Regions from separate parts of the Allorhizobium sp. Av2 genome, predicted to be linked through region 3. Evidence: riboswitches for the same ligand, from Rfam matches in the RefSeq annotation. Region 3 holds a riboswitch; each other region holds the start of a gene.

Region 1 (5,979 bases), on a different replicon from region 3:
GCCATGCGGGCACATTACAGTTGGGAGCGCAGCGCCGAACAATATGCCGCCCTTTATAATGCCGTCACTCATCGCCGTATCCCGGCGCGGACCAAGCTGGCTCGGAGCCTGCATTCATGACGGACTCAACGCCGGAAACCATGCGGGGGCGTATCAACGCCCACCGCGAATTGCTGATTTCACTTCTGACGGCAAGCCTGCAAGGACCTGAGGCCTTCAAGGATCTGATCCGTAGTCTCGAACAGGAAAGCCACCTTAGCGACGGACAGGAAGATCCCGGCGCGGTTCCAAACCGGGCGCTTTCCGAAGCTGCTGCCAAGGCGCGCGAAACCCGCGATATTCTTCAGGCAGCCAAGGCCCGCGCGGCAGACACACGCACAGAACCGCTCTCCTGAAGCAGAAGAGTAGGCCTTCCGAATGACTAACTTTCCATCACAAAATCGACTTGCCTGGTAAAACAGCGGATAAAAGCTTGCTGCTGAGCGCCAAGCTTTTATGGTTGGCGGGTGTTTATTGTCAAAGGTACCCCATGACCGTTTCCCCCAATTCATCCGCCTCACTTTGGTCGATCATCGATACCAAGACGCCTGACTTTATCGCCTTGAGCGACCGGATCTGGGGCATGCCGGAAACCTGCTACATGGAAGAATCGTCCGTCGCAGAGCATGTCGCCATGCTGAAGGCGGAGGGATTTCGCGTCAGCGAAAAATTGGCCGGAATCCCAACAGCCGTGATGGGCGAAGCAGGGGAGGGCGGTCCCATCATTGCGTTTCTGGGCGAATATGATGCCCTGTCCGGGCTCAGCCAGGAAGCGGGCGTCGCTGAACATAAGCCAATTGCCGCAGGTGGTAACGGCCATGGCTGCGGCCACAACCTGCTCGGCTCCGCAGCTCTCTTGGCCGCCGCTGCCCTGAAAGACTGGTTGAAAGAAAAAGGCTTGCCCGGTCGGGTGCGCTATTATGGTTGCCCAGCCGAAGAGGGCGGAGCCGCCAAGGCCTTTATGGTCAGGGCAGGGGCGTTCGAAGGCGTCGATATCGCCATCAGTTGGCACCCGAATTCCTTCGCTGGCGTACAGCGCACCACCTCGCTTGCAAATTCCCGTGTCGATTTCACTTTCCGGGGAAGGGCGGCCCATGCCGGATCAAACCCCGATCTGGGGCGCAGCGCTCTCGACGCGGTGGAACTGATGAGCGTCGGCGTCAATTATATGCGCGAACACATGCCATCCGATTGCCGCGTACACGCCGCCATTCTCGATGCGGGTGGTATTTCGCCAAATGTCGTACAGGCCTATGCCAAGGTTCGCTATCTGATCCGCGCCCCGGAACTGCAAGGCATGAAGACCCTTGTGGAGCGGGTCAAGAAAATTGGCGAGGGCGCGGCATTGATGACCGAGACCCGGCTGGAAACACAGGTGATCAGCGCCGTTTCCAACGTGCTGACCAATGGTCCGCTGATGGCGGCCATGCAGGAGGCCTGGGAAGAACTCGGCCCACCACCTTTTGATGCGGCGGACCGAGCTTTTGCCGAAACGATCCGCGCCGTGTTGACGCCGGAAGAAAAGTCGGCGCCCTGGCGTTTCGAGGGGCTGCCGGAACGCGATATCCCGCTTGCCGATTTCATTCTGCCCGCCCATGACCGCACGCCGCTGCTGACAGGGTCAACCGATGTCGGCGATGTCAGCTGGGTGGTGCCAACCGTCCAGGCCGATGGGCCAACCTGCGCCATCGGCACACCGTTCCATACCTGGCAATTGGTGACGCAGGGGAAAAGTCCGCTGGCGCACAAGGGCATGATCGCGGCGGCAAAGGTCATGGCCGCCACGGGCCGCGCCGCCTTTGAAAGCGAACAATTACGCGAAGCTGCTCTTGCCGATCTCGTCGCCCGTCGTAAGGGCCAGCCCTATCAAAGCCCCTTGCCTACCGACGCCGAACCGCCAATCGTTGAAATGGGTGGCCGTAAGTAAGAACCCGTATCCAGGGTCACTTTCAACGGTCTGCCTCCTTAAAGCTTTCCCGGATTTGTTCGGCGTGGCACCAAGCCGACCGGACAAATCCAAGGTATTTAGCTTGACGTTCTTTATGTAACGTTATAACAAAACCATGATATCGATATAGTTTGAAAACGGACTTGTGCGGAACCGCAACCCATGTCAGTGATAGATCCAAATGGTGCTGTGGCTTTGCAAAGAAGGCTGCGGCTGAAAAGGGAATACGGTGAGGCTTACCCAACAGGGACCGAAACCGTGGCTGCCCCCGCAACTGTAAGCGGCGAGTGGGCCTGCACGATGCCACTGGCGATAAGCCGGGAAGGCGCAGGCCAACAGCGACCCGCAAGCCAGGAGACCTGCCATTTAGATGTTCAACCGCAACGGACGGGGTGTTCCGATGGCAGCGATAAGACTTCAGGTCCGCCGAGAGGCGTGGCCATCCTTTCCTTGTTCAGACGATCCGGCCCGAGGCGCGGCACGCCTGATGTCCGGTCTACCGATGCAGGCTCCTGCATGAGCTGTGATGGTCATGGTGCCTCGCTTGAGGTGAGGGGGCTCAGCTATGGGCCAACGGGCGCGCGATCTCTGATAAAAAACGTAGATTTTACGCTTGCCGCTGGTGAGCGTCTGGCCATTATCGGCCCGAATGGAGCTGGCAAGACATCGCTGCTGCGCTGCCTTTATCGTGCCGTGCGCCCCAGTGAGGGCAGGGTGCTGCTCGACGGGCAGGATCTATGGACAATCGATCCGCGGACGGTTGCCCGCCGGATCGCAGTCGTAGTCCAGGAAATGCCGGCAGATTTCCCTTTTACCGTCGAAGATATCGTCATGATGGGCCGAATTCCCTGGCAGAAAAGCGCATGGAAAAGGTCGCAGGGTACCGGAGACGACAAAGCCAGAGCGCTGCATGCCATGGATCACCTCCATGTCACCGATCTGGCGCGACGTGATTTTGCGACTTTGTCAGGCGGCGAAAAGCAACGCGTTCTCGTCGCAAGGGCGCTGGCGCAAGACCCGCAATTGCTCATTCTGGATGAGCCATCCAACCATCTCGATATTCGCAACCAGTTGGAAATTCTCGATCTGCTGCGTGGTCTCGGCATCACCATCGTGACCACGCTGCATGACATCAATCTTGCCGCAGGCTTTGCCACGAGAGCAATTATCCTGAAGGACGGACAGATGATTGCCGAGGGCTGTCCGCACGATGTCCTGACCGCAGACCATCTGTCCGCAGCCTTCACCGTTCAAACCCATGTCCACAGCCTGGATGGCGGCGCAACCCGCAATTTTTCCTTCGCGCTCAGTGCCTGATCCGCAACCCATTGGACCATTTATGAAAAACGTACTTCTCACTTTCGTGCTCTCAACCTTTCTTGCAGCAGTCAATCTCACCGCAGCCGCAGCGGAACCCGTGACCGTCAAGAGCTGTAACCGTGAGGTTACCTTTGATACAGCCCCGCAACGCGCCGTTTCCAATGACGTCAACCTGACCGAAATGATGCTGGCGCTGAAATTACAGGACCATATGGTCGGCTATACCGGGGTCTCCGGCTGGAAGACGCTGGACGAAAAATTGCGCGACGGCGTCAGCCAATTGCCGGAACTATCGCCGAAATATCCGAGCAAGGAAGTCCTGCTCAATGCCAATGCGGATTTCTATTTCGCTGGCTGGAATTATGGCATGAAGGTCGGCGGCGAGGTGACACCGGATACGCTCAGCCCATTGGGCATCAAGGTCTATGAACTGACGGAAAGCTGCATTCATATCATGGCCAAGGCCAAGCCGACCATGGACGATATGTTCGTTGACCTCATCAACTTGGGGCGAATATTCCGTGTCCAAGACAGGGCAGAGGCATTGGTTGCAGGCTATCGTCATCAATTGGCGAAAATCCAGGCCAAAATCAGTCCAACCGACAAGCCCGCAACCGTTTTTGTCTATGATTCCGGTGAACAAAAGCCGTTCACATCAGGCCGCTTCGGGATTCCGACAGCGATGATCGAAGCCGCTGGCGGCGTCAATATAATGGATGACGTGCAGAAAAGCTGGACGGAAGTGTCATGGGAACCGGTGATCGAGCGGAATCCGCAGGTGATTATCATCGTTAACTATGGCGAAGTGACCGCGCAGCAGAAGATCGATTATATGAAGCATAACCCGGCCTTCCAGAATATCGACGCTGTGAAAAATGATCGTTTCGTTGTGCTTGACTATGTCGAGGCAACCCCGGGACCGCGCAATATCGATGCCATCGCCCGTCTGGCCCAAGCCTTTCATCCGCAAAGTCTGTAAGTCTTGACTTTCATTAGACGTATATGTGTGCCGATCCTGCTGGTTCTGACGATCATCGTCGTCGTCAGTGCCGGTATTTCACTGGGTGCGGCTCCCATTCCTGTTGCCACCGTCTGGAAGATCCTCGCCAATCACCTGGTCCCGGGAAGTTTTCCGGTGGATTGGCCAGCGGGGCGGGTGAGCATCGTCTGGGATGTTCGATTTCCACGCGTGCTACTCGGTGGACTTGTCGGGGCTGGGCTGGCGCTAACCGGGGCGGTCCTGCAACCAGCGACCCGAAATCCACTCGCCGATCCGCATCTGCTCGGCGTCTCCTCTGGCGCCGCTTTCGGTGCAATCCTCGCGTTGCTGCATACCGGCATGGTCTTCGGACTGCTGACCGTACCGCTTTTCGCATTTGGCGGGGCGCTGCTCGCCACCGCCACGGTGGGACTGGTGGCGGGATTGACCCGTAGCCTTCAGGCCGACCGGCTGGTGCTGTCGGGCGTGATTGTCGGATTTTTCTTCACCGGGCTTGGGAATCTGCTGGTCTTTCTCGGAGATCCCCGCGCCACCCAAACCGTAACCTTCTGGATGTTGGGTGGGCTTGGCCTTGCCCAATGGCAGCATCTGATTTATCCCGCCGCCGTGCTCGCTGGTGGACTTTGCTATCTCCTGCCCAATGCGCGCTTGCTGAATGCCTTGGCCATGGGAGATGAGACGGCGGCGACCCTGGGCGTACCCGTCGCTCGGTTTCGCCTGACGCTATTTGTGATCTCGGCACTGATAACAGGGACAATGGTCGCTTTTTCAGGTGCCATCGGCTTTGTCGGCCTCATGGTTCCCCATATGGTGCGAGCACTGGCAGGATCAGACAATGTCCGCGTCCTGCCGCTCTCGGCGCTGACGGGCGCATTGGTGCTGATCCTCGCCGATCTCGTCGCAAGACTGGCCGTTGCACCGGAGGACATGCCGATTGGCATCGTCACAGGTCTTGCCGGATGCCTCGCCTTTCTCTGGATCATGCGCAAGGCCCGACCCGGCGCATAGACGGCGAGACTAGGCAGACAGAGCCTTCGCCAATTGGTGTATATGCGCCGCGCCAATGCCGCAGCACCCACCAATCATCGTTGCACCCGCGTCAGCCCAATCGCATGCAAAGCGGCAATAGGCATCATCGGTCAGGTCGGCGCGGGTCTCATGCAGGCCTTCATTCGCCGCAGCCTCCCCCTGCTCGCCTTCAAAGGCATTGGCATAGACACCGATGTCCAGGAAAACACCTTTTTGCCTGAATGTCGCGGCCGCCACATCGACGGCCGCCTTCATAACTTCCGGCTTGCTGCAATTGAACAGCAGCGCCGATGCGCCAGAGCCAGCCGCCCAAAGAGCCGCATCCTCAACCAATTCGCCGGAGCGAAGCTTCGGCTCGCCTCCAGCGTCCTGTCCCGCTTCATCGGCCAGCGTAAACGAAATCCAGAAGGGCTTGCCTGTTGCGGCAACCGCTTTTTGAACGGCTTCGCCTTCGGCAATCAGGCTGAGCGTTTCTCCAAGCCACACATCGACGAAGGGCGCAAGGTTGGCAACCAGCACATCCAGATAGGCATCAACCGTCGATGGATCAAAATTCTGCGGCTCATAGGAACCGAAGATCGGAGGCAACGAACCAGCCACGAGCACCTTTCGTCCGCCAGCATCCGCCGCCTGCCGCGCCAAC
Region 2 (5,979 bases), 460 kb from region 3:
GCCCCATCGGCTTCATCGGTCCATGGCGCAGGGTTTCACGCCCGCGTTCTGCCATGACTTCGATGGGCAGGCAGCCGTCGAAATAGGGTGTGCCTTCCCATTCCTTGAAGCCGACTGCGTCACCGGCAATCAATGCATCGATGAAGGCGTTATACTGGGCCTCGTCCAGCGGGCAGTTGATGTAATCCTTACCCGTACCGCCCGGGCCAACCTTGTCATAGCGCGACTGATACCAGCAGATATCCATATTGATGCTGTCACGGTGGACGATGGGGGCGATGGCGTCGAAAAAGGCAAGCGCGTCCTCGCCGGTTTCAGCGCGGATGGCCTCGGCCAGTGCCGGTGATGTCAGCGGACCGCTGGCGATGATGCTGAGATCCCAATCGCGCGGCGGCAGGCCGGTGATTTCCTCGCGCACCACGGTTACGAGCGGGTGAGCTTGCAGCGCCTGCGTCACGGCCTCGGCAAAGCCGTCCCTGTCAACGGCAAGCGCGCCACCCGCCGGTACCTGATGACGGTCGGCGCAGGCCATGATCAACGAGCCGGCCAGCCGCATTTCCGCATGGATAACCCCGACCGCATTGGCGGTGGCATCGTCGGAGCGGAAGGAATTGGAGCAGACAAGCTCAGCAAGGCTATCGGTCTTATGGGCGTCGGTGCCGCGAAGGCCGCGCATCTCATGAAGAATGACCGGCACGCCCGCCTCAGCGATCTGCCATGCGGCTTCGGAGCCAGCCAGCCCGCCGCCAATGATGTGAATAGGGGAATAGGAGTTGTTGTCTGTCATGGCGGCTGCTTATCACGCCTTGCCGCCGCTTCCAATCTTGAACAGAGCAAATTGCACTTTGGAGATGCAAGCTTGGTTTGGAGAGTTAGAAATAGAAAACGGCGCCAAAAGCGCCGTTCGAACATTCAATTCAAATTTTAAAACCGGATCCGATTAACGGAACGAACGGTTGGCAATGTGACGGATGTCGTAACGGGTGATGCCGATATCGGACAGGGTCTGGTTCGACAGGCCGCCCAGTTCGGACAGAGTGCGGCGATAGCTAATCCAGTTTTTAGCAATGCGGATCGGGTTCATGACATTTCCTCGAGATCTTGTTTGCTGATCCGGCGGTCTCTCCCGCCTCAGCTGTTGACATGCTTATACATCGGGGAAAGCATTTGTGGCAGTGCAATAAATGGGCGACTGCTATGCGTTTGTGCAGATTCATGGCTATTTATTGTGCTTCGGCTAAGATTTGAGCTTGATCTTGGCGCGCTCAAAGCAGGCCTTTTCCGGGTGAAATTCTCACCATTGAGAGGGTGTGGAGTTGTCGACCTTCAGGCACAAGACGGTCCTATAATGGCTTTGTTTAAGAAGAAGCCAGCGCATATTTTCTTTTGCGCAACATTCCCTGCTTTGTGGTCAGCAAAAGGCGGCATAATTCGTCAAAACGCCCTCATTACGTCTATCTCCGTTGCGGACTTATGGCATAAGCTTGCGGCAAGCTCTGGCTTTGATGGTCCGTGCCATATCTTTGTGCGGAGTTTGACCTTGCTGCGGTATTTGCGCGTTTTTGCCTTTCTATCGATCTGCATGGCACTTGCCGGGTGCATGACCGGGCTGTTTCAATCAGCGCCGAAGAAGTTTTACTATGATATTCGCGCGGTCACCGTGCTGGCGGGTCCGAAAGTGCCGTTGGCCTTGGTGCAGGGCGTGGAGCGGCGACTGTCTTCTGCCGTTGCTGCCACGGTGCGCAGCGAGGTTCTGCCGCGGGTGATTCTGACGGTCAGGGTCGAGACGATGGCAAGTGGGCTGGGGCTGGACAAGCAGCACAATGAAGCCGAGATCAAAGTCAGCGCTGCCTCGGTTGAAACCGGTGATGTGGTCGCTCAGGGCGCGTTCAAGGTGCTGACCATTACCAATGATCAGACGCTTGGCCCTGAAAGCCTGGCGGAAGAAATTTCAGCCCGGATCCGCTCGCTGTTTTCCCTGACCGCGCCAAAACTATAGCGGGTACCAAGACACGAGAGAGCGATGGCTGATGGCTTGCAGATTGACTTCAAACCTCATTCTGCTAACCCTAGAGGCGGATGGTTTTCGGCCTGAAGAGATTGAGGCTGGAAAGCAAAAGGGAATGCGAAGGCGTGGACCCAGACAGGGCATGCCAAACGCAGCCGACCCCGCGACTGTAGAACAGCGAGGGTTTTCAATCCGGTTTTGAAGATCCTTGCATGGCGGGCCGCGTGGTGTGGCCGGTGCGGTGAGCGGATAGGCCGGAAAAGCCACTGGAGTGGCAAAGCGATCTGCCGGGGTTGGACGCCTCTTTATCTACGAATCGTCCGCCTTTTCGATTTTGCCGTGGACTCCGGGAAGGTGAGGAAAATCTGCGAACTGGTGCCGTGATGGTACCGGTTTGACGCTGTGAGCCAGGAGACCTGCCGTCCGTGACGGGCTTTACGCCCAATTGGGGGAGAGATCCCCGACGCCAGCACGGAGGTTGTCGTGGCGCAACAGATTGATCGCGGGCCTTTTAGGCTCCGCTTCACGGTCATTTGGCCGTTTTGTATTACGCCGCCTGCGCCCAATGGAGGCAGGTCATTATGACGCTCGTGTCATCACGCAGCATAGGTGCGGCCTTAGCGCTGCTTGTGCTGGCGGCGCTGGTTTTTGCGCTGCTGCCCTTTTCCCGTCATGCGCCCTCTGGCCCTTCTGAGCGGCCTGCTCAACAGCAATTCCAGGCGCCACCGGGTTCCAATTCCACCTTTGGCGGGGCGCTGTCGCAGCCAAGGCCGGATGTGCGGTCTTCTGCGCCATCCGCTACCGATGTGGCCCCATCCGCATGGCCGGGCTTTGTGCCGCGTTCCAGCGGGCTCTATACGCCGCCAACGGGTGGAAACTGACTCCATGGCAGACACAGTTTCGAAACGTGTCTTCGTTCTCGGAGGCGCGCGGTCCGGCAAGTCGCATTTTGCCGAACAACTTTGTGCAGAGACCGGCCTGGAGCGTCATTATCTCGCGACCGGGCGGGCCTGGGACGAGGAAATGCGCGCCCGGATCGACCAGCATCAGCAGGATCGTGGCGGCCTTTGGGTGACGCATGAAGAGCCCCTGGCGCTGGTGGACACGCTTAGGCATATCGATGCGCCAGGCCGGGTGGTGCTGGTCGATTGCCTGACGCTCTGGGTGACCAATCTGATGATGGAGGAGGGGCGCGACATGGCTGCTGAGGCGGCGGCCCTTGCGGATCTGCTGCCCCGGCTTTCCGCCTCCATCGTGCTTGTTTCCAATGAAGTCGGCCTTGGCATTGTGCCGGAAAACCGCATGGCGCGCCATTTCCGCGACCATGCCGGGCGGCTTCATCAATTGATCGCGGCAAGCGCTGACGAGGTTTATTTCGTCGCGGCTGGCCTGCCCCTGAAAATGAAAGGCTGAACAATGTTGCAACAGAAAATTCCCGTCACTGTGATCACCGGCTTTCTCGGCGCTGGTAAGACAACCATCATCCGCAATATGCTGATGAACGCGGGTGGTAAGAAAATCGCGTTGATCATTAACGAGTTTGGCGATCTGGGTGTGGATGGCGAAGTACTGAAAGGTTGCGGCGCCGAGACTTGCACCGAGGACGACATTATCGAACTGACGAATGGCTGCATCTGCTGCACCGTTGCCGATGATTTCGTGCCGACCATGCAAAAGCTGCTGGCACGGGATGTCTTGCCCGACCATATCGTCATCGAGACCTCCGGCCTTGCTTTGCCGCAGCCGCTGGTGGCCGCCTTCAACTGGCCTGACATCCGCACCCGCGTTACCGTGGATGGCGTTGTAACGGTGGTCGATAGTGCCGCTGTCGCCGCTGGCCGGTTTGCCGATGACCACGACCGGATCGATGCCCAGCGCGCCGCCGATGACAGTCTCGATCATGAAAGCCCGATCGAGGAGCTGTTCGAGGATCAGCTGACCTGCGCCGACATGATCGTTCTCAACAAGACTGATCTGCTCGATGCCGATGGCCTCGCCAAAGTGCGAACCGATGTGACCGCCCGGATGAGCCGCAAGCCGACCCTGATCGAGGCGAAGAATGGCGATGTGCCGGTTATGGTGCTGCTTGGCATCGGTGCCGGCTCGGAAGCCGATATCGACAATCGCAAATCCCATCACGAGCTGGAGCATGAGGCGCTGCATGCGAGCGGCGAGGCGCATGACCATCATCACGATCACGATGAATTTGACAGTTTTGTCGTCGATCTGCCGCAGGTGCGCGAGCCGGACCGCTTTGTCGATGGCTTGAAGACCGTGATCGAAGCGCATGACGTGCTGCGGCTGAAAGGCTTCGTGGATGTGCCGGGCAAGCCGATGCGGCTGGTGGTACAGGCGGTCGGCAACCGCATCGACCAATATTATGACCGGCCCTGGGCGTCGGGCGAGCAACGGACGACGCGACTGGTGGTGATTGGCCTGCATGATCTCGACCAATCGGCGATTGCCGATGCCATCCGGGCGGCAGCGTAAGCCATGCATCTTCTGCTTGCCCAGCAAGGCTCGATTAGCGACGGGGATGACGCGATAGACCTTGGCCAGACGCCAGGGGATATCCTGTTTCTGTCCGCCGCCGATACCGAGCTGTCCGCCATCGCGGCGGCGCTAGCGCGGCAAGCCGAGACCGCGACATGGCGGCTGGCCAGCCTGATGGCGCTGAAACATCCGATGTCGGTCGATACCTATATCGAGCGCACGGCCCGCCATGCGAAACTGATCGTGGTCAGGGCGCTGGGTGGGGCCAGCTATTTTCATTATGCGCTGGAAGCGCTGCACGCCTGCGCCCGCCGCCATGGGATAAAAATTGTCGTTCTGCCCGGCGACGACAAGCCGGATGCCGGGCTGGAGGCTTTTTCAAACCTGGATGCCTCGGATCTATCGGCGCTTTGGGCCTATCTGATTGAGGGCGGCGATAGCAATGCCAGTCACTTCGTCTCCTACGCGCAGGCGCTGCTGACCAATGCACCAAAACCGCAAGAGGCCTTGCCGTTGTTGAAGGCCGGGCTGTGGTGGCCGGGGCGAGGGACGATTGACGTTCAGGCATGGCAGGTGCTTGCAGGTGATGGGCCAATTGTCGCCCTTTGCTTTTACCGCGCCCTTGTCCAGAGCGGCGAGACCGCGCCGGTTGAGGCGATGATTGAGGCGCTGCAAGCGCAGGGCCTGCGGGCCTTGCCGGTGTTTGTCGCCAGTCTGAAGGATGCCGTTTGCGTTGAGACGCTGCGGATGATTTTTAACCAGGCCGCTCCAGATGTGGTGGTCAACACGACAGGTTTTGCCGTTTCCGTTCCGGGTGCCGATGCGCCCTCGACCGTGCTGGACGAACAGGGTGCGGTGGTCTTGCAGGCGCTGTTTTCCTCGTCGCCACGCTCCGTCTGGGACGCATCGATGCAAGGGCTGAGCGCCCGTGATCTCGCCATGAATGTTGCCCTGCCGGAGGTGGATGGGCGGGTGTTGACCCGCGCCGTTTCCTTCAAATCCGCTGCCCGCTACGATGCGCGGGTGGAAACCACCTTGGTCAGCCATGCGCCGGACCAAGGCCGCATGGCGTTCGTCGCCAGTCTGGCCGCCAATTGGGCGCGGCTGAGGCACACACCTGTGCCTGAACGGCAGGTCGCGCTGATCATGGCCAATTATCCCAATCGCGATGGACGCCTGGGCAATGGCGTCGGGCTGGATACGCCTGCCGCCAGCCTTGAAGTGTTGAAGGCCCTGAAGGCCGAAGGCTATGACACCGGCATCCTGCCCGCCAACTCGGATGCACTGATGGCGACATTGATGGCCGGTGTCACCAATGCGGCGGTGAAGGGCAGGGTGATCCGCGAGATCCTGCCGCTTGCCGATTACCAGCGGTTTTTCGCGAGGCTGCCTGACAAAATCAGGCAGGAGGTCAGTGACAGATGGGGGGAGCCGCAGGCCGATCCGTTTTTCGCTGGCGACGGTTTCGCGCTGCCGCT
Region 3 (5,979 bases):
TTACCGCCATCCTGCATGGCCGCGCAGCCGCCGAAGAAGCAACTGAGACGGCCCGCAAAACCTTCGAGGAAGGCGCACTGGCCGACAACCTGCCCTCCATCGAGGTCGCTAGCGCCGAGCTTGAGGCAGGCATCGGCCTTCTCGCCCTGATCGTCAAAGCCGGCCTCGCCGCCTCCAACGGCGAAGCCCGCCGTCATGTGCAGGGCGGAGCCGTGAAGATCAATGATCAAAGCGTGTCAGATGAGCGCGCAAGCATTGGCACTGGTGAAGTGACGGCTGATGGGGTGATCAAGCTGTCATTGGGTAAGAAGAAGCATATTTTGGTACGTCCGGTTTGATGTGATAAGCCCTCTGTACCTTTGTGGGTGCGGAGGGCTTTCATTGTTTATAGATGTGATGGAATTTCTGAGAAAAGACCATCAAAGCAGCCGTGGCTCATCAATCCCTACGGCAGCTCTCTCAAGCGTCAAAAGCCACTTTTTCGTATCAAGACCACCACCAAAACCCGTCAAACTTCCGTTCGAACCAATCACCCTATGACAGGGAATGACAATCGGGAGTGGATTGGCTCCATTTGCAGCCCCAACCGCGCGGCTCGCTGATAAACGACCTATGCGGCGTGCCAACTCGCCGTAACTGATTGTCATGCCAAACGGAATTCGTATCAGTTCTTGCCACACGTCACGTTGAAAATCGGTCCCTTCCAGATCGAGCGGCAGATCAAATTCCTGCCTTGTCCCATTAAAATACGCCCGCAACTGATCTTTCGTGCCTTCGAAAGCGGCGTCATCCAACACCCATTCCGGTTTAGGCTTGATGAAGCCCTTGCCGCTTGGAAAACCAATACGGGATAGTCTGCGACCATCACCCGCCAAAAGAAGGCTGCCTATCGGGCTATTCATAAACGTGTAGCGAACATTCTTCATTGGCGGCTCCCATCGTTCCTTTTGTCGAACAATCGAAACAAACGACCGTCTATCGATATCAGGCCCATAAAAATCAAAGCCATGCCAGCGAAATGGTTGAATGCTAAGACCTCCCCCAGAAACACGCTTCCCAAAACGATGGCGCTCACAGGAATGAGCAAGGTCACCAGAGAACTGTTAATCGCGCCGCCCACGGCGAGAATATGAAAAAAGATAATATAGGCCAGCGCGGTGGACAGCAGCCCCAAGCCCAGAAGCGCTGCGATGACGCCACCGCTCGGCGCTGCCAAGTGCCAAGGCGCGTCCACAAAGGCAACGATTGGTATCATCATAAGGGTCGTCGCCGTCGTCTGGCCAAAGGCACTTGTCGTTGGCGTAATTCCCATGCGCCGAAACCGGCGGCCAAAGACACCTGCAAACCCGTAGGATAGAGCAGCCCCAAGGCAGGCAAACAGGGCCAGCAACGAAAGCTCGTGTGATGACAGGCCATTGCCGGACATCAGCACCAGAACACCCATGAAGCCAAAGAGGATGCCTGCGACCTTATTGGGTGCCAGCCGTTCTTCTTCGGTCAGGAAATGCGCCACAACAATCGAAAAGATTGGCGTCGTTGCATTCAGGATCGAAGCAAGGCCGCTGGCAATCTGCGTCTGCCCCCAAAAGAGAAGGCTGAACGGAATCAAATTGTTCAACAACCCCATACCGAAGAAAGCCACCCAGATTTTCGTGGCTGTTGGAATGGCCTGTCGCGTTACCCGCAGATAGACATACAAAGCCAAGGCCGCAATTGCCACACGCGCAAAAACGACAGTAAACGGCGGCAGTTCAGAAAGGGCAACCTTTGAAAAGAAGAAAGAACCGCCCCACAGAACGGATAGAAACAAAAGGAGAGCCCAGTCTGAAAGGCCCATGGATTCTGTTTTCTGCATATAAAGATCCTGTCGTGATGCAACAGGGCAAACCTATCCGATCTCACGCCCCTTACTCGCCGGAATCGGACTCCGTCCTTTTATGAGTATCCAGACTGCTATAATATCCAGCCATGAGTTTGGATATTTCCATATGCGAGCAAGCATGGCTGGCACGTAACCCAGATTTCGACGGACGATTCTTCATCGGCGTTCGAACCACAGGGGTGTATTGCCGTTGCGTGTGCCCCGTGCGCCTACCCTATCGCTGCAACGTCGAATTCCTGCCAAGTGCAACGGCGGCTGAACTGGCGGGCTATAGGCCCTGTTTGCGCTGTCGGCCGGAAACAGCGCCATTTTGTCCTGCCTGGAAAGGAAGTGCGACGATTGTGGAAAGAGCCGCCAGACTTATAAGAGAGGAAGGAGCCCTTGATGCACGAGAAGCAACAGTAGAAATGCTTGCCGAGCACGTCGGAGTTGGCGCACGACATCTTACCCGCCTGTTCCAGAAACATCTTGGAGCAAGCCCTATTCAGGTGGCTAAAACAGCCCGCGTGCAACGCGCAAAACGCCTCATCACCGAAACGGACCTGCCGATCACTGACATCGCTCTACAATCCGGCTTCACAAGCCTCAGACGCTTTAATGCAGTTTTTCAGGAGGTCTATAAGCGCCCGCCAACAGCCATCAAACGAGCATCTCGGATGCAAAATTCATAGAAGTTTTGCGATCATTTAAACTTTCTTGGGGCGTTCATCACTATATCCTCATCGCATTCGATATTACAAAATGCACGTCATCCGGCACCCTTCCACCCCTCCTCAAACACCAAATCCTCCAACGCTAGCCGCTTACGCCACCCCTTCACCTGCAATTCCGGCTCATCATACAGCTCCGCAACGTGGCCAAGGCACAGCCACCCCACAATCTCAATCCGGTCTGGAATATTGAGAATGGCGCGCAAATCAGCATCGTGAAAAATGCTGACCCAGCCGACGCCAATGCCTTCTGCGCGGGCGGCGAGCCAGAGGTTCTGGATGGCGCAGACGGTGGAATAGCTGTCCATGCGGGGGTTATGGGTTCGCCCTAGCACCACGGGGCCTGCGCGGTCTGGATCGCAGGTGACGCAGATGCCGAGTGGGGCTTTGAGAATCCCTTCCAGCTTCAGATTGCGGTAAAGCGTGGCTTTTTCGCCTTCAAACAGCGCAGCCGCCTCGTCATTGGCCTTGGAAAAAGCCTGCCAGACGGCTTGGCGGCGGTCAGCGTCGCGCACCAGGATGAAATTCCATGGTTGCATGAAGCCGACAGAGGGGGCGTGGTGGGCGGCGGTGAGGATGCGCCAGAGCGTGTCATCGTCGATTGGGTCGGCTAAAAATTCATCGCGCACGTCGCGGCGGGTCATGATGGCCCGGTAGACGGCGGCGCGTTCTTCGTCAGAAAAGGCTCCGGCGGACACCAGAGCATCGTTCACTAAGTCCTGCATCGTTTGGTCCCCAACAATGCGCCCCACGCGATCCCTTGCGAATCGCGATCAAGCAAAACGCACCTGCCGTCCGCGCAGATGCGTCTATCATGTCAGGCCGGTCTTCTGACTGGGTTTCATCTGGCTAACGCACCCTTCCCGGTCTCACCAGTGGGTCGGGAATTTCTTCCCTTTGCGTCAGCCATCCACCTCACAGCGTTGGGCACGTTGCGGAATTTCACCGCATTCCCGATTCTCCCGCAAACATGCAGGCACCTGACAAAGGGCTGGTACTGTCAGACTGCGGCAATGCTTAGGCGATCGCCGGAAAATACCGCACATAGGCGAATTCCTGGCCGTCCGGCGACCAGCTAGGCACATTGATCGTCCCCTGCCCACCAAACAGCTCAAACAGGGTTTCGACATTGCCGCCGTCCATGTCCATCAGACGCATGCGGACATGGAGATCGCGCGGGTGATCGAAGACATCGGCGTCATAGGAAATGAACACCACCTTGCGGTTATCAGGACAGGGATGGGGAAACCAGTCGCCCTGCCCGTCATACGTCAGACGCTGTACGTCCGTACCATCCGGGCGAATGCGCCAGATCTGCATCGTGCCGCTGCGGCTGGAGTTGAAATAGATCCACGCGCCATCCGCCGACCAGTCCGGCCCATCATTGCGGCCTTCGCCATGGGTCAGGCGGCGCTCGTCGCTGCCGTCAACCGAAATCGTATAGATGTCGAAGACCTGGTCGCGGATACCGCAATAACACACCCTTCCGCCATCCGGCGACCAGCCATGCCAGTAGGAGGGCAGGTTTTCGGTGATCTGGATCGGCTTGCCACCTTCGGCTGGCAGGATGTAGAGGCAGGTTTTGCCGTGCTGCACCTTGTCGCAGATCGCCAGCCATTGACCATCCGGCGAAAGGCCGTGGTCATTGTTGCAGCGGGTGGCAAAGCCGGTGTCGATCTTTTCCGGCACCGGCTGCCCGACCAGAGGCAGGCGATACATCAACCCGTCATCATTCAGGATCAGGGAGGCGCCATCCCGCGACCAGTTCGGCGCTTCCACCAAACGTTCCGTCTGCCAGACAATGCGGCTCTGGCGGGTCTCAATATTGTAAATCTCGACAGAGCTGCGCATTGCCGCTAGCGATCCCGGAACCGATTGGTAATCGGATAACGGCGATCCCGGCCAAAGTTTTTCTTGGTGATCTTCACGCCCGGAGCCGACTGGCGGCGCTTGTATTCGGCCAGATAAAGCAGGTGTTCGATGCGATGCACGGTGGCGATGTCATGGCCGCGCGCCAAAATCTCGTCCACCGACATTTCCTTTTCCACCAGGCATTCCAAGATGTCATCCAGCACCGGATAGGGCGGCAGGCTGTCCTGGTCCTTCTGGTCGGGGCGCAGTTCGGCAGATGGGGCCTTGGAGATGATGTTGGCCGGAATGACCTCACCCGCCGGGCCAAGCGCACCCACTGGCACATGGCCATTGCGCCAAGCCGACAGCGCATAGACCTGCATCTTGTAGAGGTCCTTGATCGGATTGAAGCCGCCGTTCATGTCGCCGTAGAGCGTCGCATAGCCCACCGACATTTCCGATTTATTGCCCGTGGTTACCACCATCGAGCCGAACTTGTTGGACACCGCCATCAGGATAGTGCCACGGGTGCGGCTTTGCAGGTTTTCCTCGGTAATGCCGCTTTCCGTTCCCTCGAACATATCGGCAAGGCTGGAGAGAAAGCCCTCTACCGGCTCTGAAATCGGCACGATGTCATAATGGCAGCCAAGCGCCTTGGCGCAATCGGCGGCATCCTTGAAGCTTTCCTCGGATGTGTAGCGATAGGGCAGCATGATGGTGCGCACCCGCTCATGCCCCAGCGCATCGACGGCCATTGCCGCACAAATCGCCGAATCAATGCCACCGGACAGGCCGAGCACCACACTCTTGAAGCCGTTCTTGTTCACATAATCGCGGAAACCCAACATGCAGGCGCGGTAATCCGCCTCCTCACCCTCGGGGATATCAGAGACTTTGCCTGCCGCGCAACTCCAGCCATCGGCGTCCCGCGTCCAGGTGGTCAGCACAATGCTTTCCTCGAACTGCGGCATCTGAAAAGCCAGCGTCTTATCCGCATTGAAGCAGAAGCTGGCACCATCGAACACCAGTTCGTCTTGCCCGCCCACCTGATTGGCGAAAACCAGCGGCAAGCCGCTTTCGATCACCTGGCGCAGCACGACCTGATAGCGCACCTGAAGCTTGCCATGGTAATAGGGCGATCCATTGGGAACCAGCAGAATTTCCGCACCGCTTTCGGCCAGTGTCTCGCAAACGCCGAGATCGTTCCAGATTTCCTCGCAGATCGGCACGCCCAGCCGCACGCCACGGAAGCTCACCGGTCCCGGCATGTCGCCTTCGACAAACACCCGCTTCTCATCGAATTCGCCGTAATTGGGCAGATCGATCTTGTCGCGCAGACCGAGGATTTTGCCGCCATCGATGATCGCCACCGAATTGTGCCGGCCTTTATCGCCCTGACGCGGAAAGCCGATGATAACTCCCGGTCCGCCATCGGCGGTATCGGCGGCCAGTTCATCCACCGCTGCCTTACAGGCTTGAAGGAAGGCGGGTTTCAGCACCAGATCTTCCGGCGGATAGCCGGAAATGAACAGCTCG

The links. Region 3 has a riboswitch for cobalamin ahead of bluB (5,6-dimethylbenzimidazole synthase). Riboswitches for the same ligand answer to the same signal wherever they lie in the genome.
Region 1: it holds a riboswitch for cobalamin, as region 3 does, so the genes downstream of both, FS819_RS18265 (ABC transporter ATP-binding protein) here and bluB (5,6-dimethylbenzimidazole synthase) in region 3, are expected to answer to the same signal.
Region 2: it holds a riboswitch for cobalamin, as region 3 does, so the genes downstream of both, FS819_RS08550 (hypothetical protein) here and bluB (5,6-dimethylbenzimidazole synthase) in region 3, are expected to answer to the same signal.

What each region holds. Positions count from the first base shown of each region.
Region 1 covers NZ_CP192697.1:41,637-47,615, reverse strand. The annotation lists gene glgA (glycogen synthase GlgA) at 1-120, shown strand, start outside; gene FS819_RS18275 (hypothetical protein) at 117-395, shown strand; gene FS819_RS18270 (amidohydrolase) at 530-1,966, shown strand; cobalamin riboswitch at 2,153-2,368, shown strand; gene FS819_RS18265 (ABC transporter ATP-binding protein) at 2,504-3,304, shown strand; gene FS819_RS18260 (ABC transporter substrate-binding protein) at 3,327-4,286, shown strand; gene FS819_RS18255 (FecCD family ABC transporter permease) at 4,314-5,315, shown strand; gene FS819_RS18250 (homocysteine S-methyltransferase family protein) at 5,325-5,979, opposite strand, start outside.
Region 2 covers NZ_CP192696.1:1,780,626-1,786,604, reverse strand. The annotation lists gene trmFO (methylenetetrahydrofolate--tRNA-(uracil(54)-C(5))-methyltransferase (FADH(2)-oxidizing) TrmFO) at 1-787, opposite strand, end outside; gene FS819_RS08560 (DUF1127 domain-containing protein) at 941-1,084, opposite strand; gene FS819_RS08555 (hypothetical protein) at 1,541-1,999, shown strand; cobalamin riboswitch at 2,064-2,446, shown strand; gene FS819_RS08550 (hypothetical protein) at 2,590-2,889, shown strand; gene cobU (bifunctional adenosylcobinamide kinase/adenosylcobinamide-phosphate guanylyltransferase) at 2,894-3,421, shown strand; gene cobW (cobalamin biosynthesis protein CobW) at 3,425-4,498, shown strand; gene cobN (cobaltochelatase subunit CobN) at 4,502-5,979, shown strand, end outside.
Region 3 covers NZ_CP192696.1:1,317,901-1,323,879, reverse strand. The annotation lists gene tyrS (tyrosine--tRNA ligase) at 1-338, shown strand, start outside; gene FS819_RS06410 (methylated-DNA--[protein]-cysteine S-methyltransferase) at 420-926, opposite strand; gene FS819_RS06405 (DMT family transporter) at 923-1,855, opposite strand; gene FS819_RS06400 (bifunctional transcriptional activator/DNA repair enzyme AdaA) at 1,969-2,553, shown strand; gene bluB (5,6-dimethylbenzimidazole synthase) at 2,631-3,317, opposite strand; cobalamin riboswitch at 3,396-3,591, opposite strand; gene FS819_RS06390 (TolB family protein) at 3,610-4,443, opposite strand; gene FS819_RS06385 (NAD+ synthase) at 4,449-5,979, opposite strand, start outside.